Regions from separate parts of the Actinomadura sp. RB99 genome, predicted to be linked through region 2. Evidence: predicted binding sites of a transcription regulator. Region 2 holds the regulator's gene; the other holds the start of a gene.
What was found. The regulator HrcA, encoded in region 2, represses chaperone genes, less so after heat shock. The targets are predictions, from matches to a motif close to TTGGCACTCTCNNNNNGAGAGTGCCAA.
Positions count from the first base shown of each region.

Region 1: the regulator HrcA is predicted to act here: its motif matches at 1,340-1,366, upstream of groL (chaperonin GroEL).

Region 1 is NZ_JABMCA010000032.1:2,308-4,709, forward strand. It holds gene groL (chaperonin GroEL) at 1-1,208, opposite strand, end outside; gene amrb99_RS26095 (hypothetical protein) at 2,214-2,402, opposite strand, start outside.
Region 2 is NZ_JABMCA010000011.1:61,335-63,736, forward strand. It holds gene dnaJ (molecular chaperone DnaJ) at 1-1,119, opposite strand, end outside; gene hrcA (heat-inducible transcriptional repressor HrcA) at 1,120-2,130, opposite strand; gene amrb99_RS13050 (DUF3097 family protein) at 2,318-2,402, shown strand, end outside.

The sequences.
Region 1 (2,402 bases), on a different contig from region 2:
TTCGCGTTGCGGACGGCGTCCTCGATGCGGTGCTTGCGCTCCTTGAGCTCGACCTCCGTCGCGGCGCCGGCCTTGATGACCGCGACACCGCCCGCGAGCTTGGCCAGGCGCTCCTGGAGCTTCTCGCGGTCGTAGTCGGAGTCGGTGTTGTCGATCTCGGTGCGGATCTGGTTGACCCGGCCCGCGATCTCGTTGGCGTCACCGGCGCCGTCCACGATGGTGGTCTCGTCCTTGGTGATGACGACCTTGCGGGCGCGGCCCAGCATGTCGGTCGTGGTGTTCTCCAGCTTGAGACCCACGTCCTCGCTGATGACCTGGCCGCCGGTCAGCGTGGCGATGTCGCCGAGCATGGCCTTGCGGCGGTCGCCGAAGCCCGGGGCCTTCACGGCCACGGACTTGAAGATGCCGCGGATCTTGTTGACGACCAGGGTCGCCAGGGCCTCGCCCTCGACGTCCTCCGCGATGATCAGCAGCGGCTTGCCGGACTGCATGACGCCCTCGAGGACGGGCAGCAGGTCCTTGTTGGCCGACGCCTTGCCCTGAACGATCAGGATGTACGGGTCCTCGAGGACCGCCTCCATCCGCTCGGGGTCGGTCACGAAGTAGTGCGAGATGTAGCCCTTGTCGAAGCGCATGCCCTCGGTCAGCTCGAGCTCCAGACCGAAGGTCTGGCTCTCCTCGACCGTGATGACGCCTTCCTTGCCGACCTTGTCCATCGCCTCGGCGATCATCTCGCCGATCTGCGGGTCGCCCGCGGAGATGGACGCCGTGGAGGCGATCTGCTCCTTGGTCTCCACGTCCTTGGCCAGCTTGGACAGCTCCTCGCTGACCCGCTCGACCGCGGCCTCGATGCCGCGCTTCAGCGACATCGGGTTGGCGCCGGCGGCCACGTTGCGCAGGCCCTCGCGGACCAGCGCCTGGGCCAGCACGGTCGCCGTCGTCGTGCCGTCACCGGCTACGTCGTCGGTCTTCTTCGCCACTTCCTTGACGAGCTCGGCGCCGATCTTCTCCCAGGCGTCCTCGAGCTCGATCTCCTTGGCGATCGACACACCGTCGTTGGTGATCGTGGGGGCGCCCCACTTCTTCTCCAGCACGACGTTGCGGCCCTTGGGACCGAGGGTCACCTTCACGGCGTCGGCGAGCTGGTTCATGCCGCGCTCGAGGCCGCGCCGGGCCTCCTCGTCGAACGCGATCATCTTTGCAGCCATAGGCTCCTAGTCCTCCCGGAACAAGGTGGCTTAAAGGATCGAGCCGACGCCCGCGACGGACGGCCCCGTGCCCGGCGGCTGCCATTCCGCCACCGGACTGGGGCCTCGTCGCCCCGACCCAGACTGTGAAGCTGTCACTCTCCACAGTAGAGTGCCAACCGTTTTTTAGCACTCTACCCTGCCGAGTGCAAGCGCCGCACAGCCTCGCCGCACTCGTCTTCGCCGACCTCGCCGAACTCGCCCTGACCTGCATCGGAGGGTCGCGACTCACCGCCGGACATGTGCCGACGTGCCCCGGTGCATGCGGTCGTGCGCCGGTATTCGCGGAACAGCCGCGGAACACGTGCCCGAGGGCGGGAGGCAAGGGTGGCGATCCGTTCCGCGCGTTCCGCGACCGGAGTAGGAGGAGCCACCGGCGCTGCGTCGATGCGCCGGTTCATGGTGTCCTCATCGCCGTCGATGCAGTGAGCATATGTGCTCCGCAGCATGGCGATGGAGGGCCCACCACGAGCAACCACGTCCGCCGCCGGTCGGCTACAGCGCCAGGCGCGCACGCCGCGGGTCGGACGGCCCTTCCGCCAGCGGCGCAGCGAGCTGGGCAGGCGCAAGGACGTGTTCACGAGCCCGCGGCCACACCGTCTCGCAACTGACAGACGCCGGTCGATCCCCGCGCGCCTGGGCTCCGAATCGGCGACCGGTGGTCACGGGGGCGCGCCGCCGCCGCAGGCCGTGAGCGACTTTGGTCGGGGCCCTCGCGCTGGGCTCAGTGTCACGTGCACGACATCGATCTCTCGCTCCCGAGCCCGCGCGAAGGAACGACGGCGCCCTGTCATGACTGAGCCGCACTTCTCCAGCACGCGGACCGAACCGGCGTTATCAGCCGCAACAGCGGCCGTCGCGAGACTCCCCTTCCCGTCTGTGGAGGGTAGCGAATGGGTGAGGAAAGAACAGCGGCTACGGCGGAAGGCTTAAGGTCCTACGAATGCCCTTGTGCGGAGGGCGGGCTCATTTTGGCCGGAGAGAGAGCAAGGCGTAGAAGGCGATGCCCGCCAGCGGAAGGAGGAGGACCGTGGCCCAGGAGGTGTCCGGCGCGAGCACAGGTTTCATGAGTACGCAGTACAGGAGTCCTGCCAGGAAGAAGACGCCGCGCAGGGCGAAGCGGCGTCTCGCGGATCCGATCGGGCCCACGCGCCG
Region 2 (2,402 bases):
CCTGAGGCGGGAGAACATGCCGCGCTGCCCCGGCGCGAACTTGCCGGGCGGGCGCTCCTCGCCGCGCAGCGCGGCGAGCCGGCGCAGCAGCTCCTCCTGCTCCTCGTCGAGCTTGCCGGGCGTCTCCACGTTCACGTGGATCATCAGGTCGCCGCGGCCGCTCTCGTTGAGGTGCCGCACGCCCCGGTTGTAGAGCGTGATCACCTGCCCGGACTGCGTGCCGGGCTTGATGTCGACCTCCTCGGCGGCGTCCAGCGTCTCGATCGTGACGCTGGTGCCGAGCGCGGCGGCGGTCATCGGGATCTCGACCGTGCAGTGCAGGTCGTCGCCCTCCCGCTCGAAGATCGGGTGCGGCTTCTCGGCGATCTCCAGGAACAGGTCGCCGGGCGGGCCGCCGCCGGGGCCGACCTCGCCCTCGCCGGCGAGCTGGATGTGGATGCCGTTCTCCACGCCCGCCGGGATCTTGACCTTGACGGTGCGCCGGGTGCGGACCCGGCCGTCGCCGGAGCACTCGGTGCACGGGTGCCGGATCACCGAGCCGAACCCGCCGCAGGCGGGGCACGGCCGGGCCGTCATGACCTGCCCGAGGAAGGAGCGCTGCACCTGCTGGACCTCGCCGCGGCCGTGGCAGGTCTCGCAGGTCTCCGGGTGGGTGCCGGGCGCGCAGCCCGTCCCCTCGCAGGTCGTGCAGGCGACCGCGGTGTCGATGGACAGCTCGCGGGTCGTGCCGAAGGCGGTCTCCGCCAGGTCCAGCTCGACGCGCAGCGTCGCGTTGCGGCCCCGGCGCGCGCGCGAACGGGGACCGCGGGAGGTCGCGGTGCCGAAGAACGCGTCCATGATGTCGCTGAACGGGAACCCGGCGCCGCCGAAGCCCCCGGCGCCCGCGCCCGCGCCGCCGCCCGGCGCGAACGGATCCGCGCCGAGGTCGTACATCTCGCGCTTCTTCGGATCGGAGAGCACCTCGTAGGCCTGGGTGATCTCCTTGAACTTCTCCTGCGTCTCCGGGTCCGGGTTGACGTCCGGGTGCAGCTCGCGCGCGAGCCGCCGGTACGCCTTCTTGACCTCGTCGGCGCTGGCGTCCCGGCGGACGCCGAGGGTCGCGTAGTAGTCGTTGGCCACTTACGACCCCGCCAGGATCTGTCCCACGTAGCGTGCCACTGCCCGTACCGCTCCCATCGTGCCGGGGTAATCCATGCGTGTCGGCCCGAGCACACCCAGCCGGGCCAGCGTGAGGTCGCCGACGCCGTAGTCGGCTGCGACGACCGAGGTCGAACGGAGCCCCTCATCGGGGTTCTCGGTGCCGATCCGCACCGTAAGAGTAGAGGAGTCGCCGGTCTCGCCGAGCAGCCGCATGAGGACCACCTGCTCCTCCAGCGCCACCAGCACCTCCCGCAGGCTCTGCGAGAAGTCGACGGCGGCCAGGTTCGCCGCGCCGGCGAAGACGATCTTCTCCTCGTGGTTCTCGACGAGGGTCTCCAGCAGGACGGACAGGACCGCGGCCGCGACCGGCCGCTCGTCCGGGCCCACCTTGTCCGGCAGGTCCGCCACGGCGGACGGCACGTCGCCGAAGCCCAGCCCGTCCAGGCACGTATTGAGCAACGCCCGCAGGTGCCCCACGGATTCCTCGGAGATCTTCCCCGTCTCGATGACGCGCTGCTCGACCCGCCCGGTGTTGGTGATCAGCACCAGCAGCAGCCGGCCCTCGGCGACCGGGACCAGCTCCACGTGCCGCACCGACGAGCGGGTCAGCGACGGGTACTGCACGACCGCGACCTGCCGGGTCAGCTGCGCGAGCAGCCGGACGGTGCGGCCGACGATGTCGTCGAGGTCGTAGGCGCCGGACAGGAACGTCTCGATCGCGCGGCGCTCGGCGACCGACAGCGGCTTGATCGTGGACAGCCGGTCGACGAACAGCCGGTATCCCTTGTCGGTGGGGACCCGCCCCGCGCTGGTGTGCGGCTGGGCGATGTACCCCTGCTCCTCCAGCACCGCCATGTCGTTGCGAATCGTCGCGGAAGAGACGCCGAGGTTGTGCCGGTCCACCAGGGCCTTGGAGCCCACCGGCTCGTTCGTGGAGACATAGTCCTCGACTATGGCGCGCAGCACCGCGAGTTTCCGGTCGTCCAGCACCCGGTCACCTCCTTCTGCACCTTCCACAGGTCCTCACGTCCAGATATACCGCCGACGGGGCCTTGCTGGCACTCCGTAGTTCCGAGTGCCAAGTGTACGGCCCGGAGGGGACGTTCCGGGGGCCGCGGCCCGCCGCCGGGCCGCGCGCGGCTGCGTGATCTTATCCCGGCCGTTAGTGTGCGGAACCGTGCGGAGCAAGAACTACGGAGACGACGTGCTCGCCGGCGACTGGCGCCGCCCCCGCAAGGGGCGGATCCCGGAGGTGCCGGCCG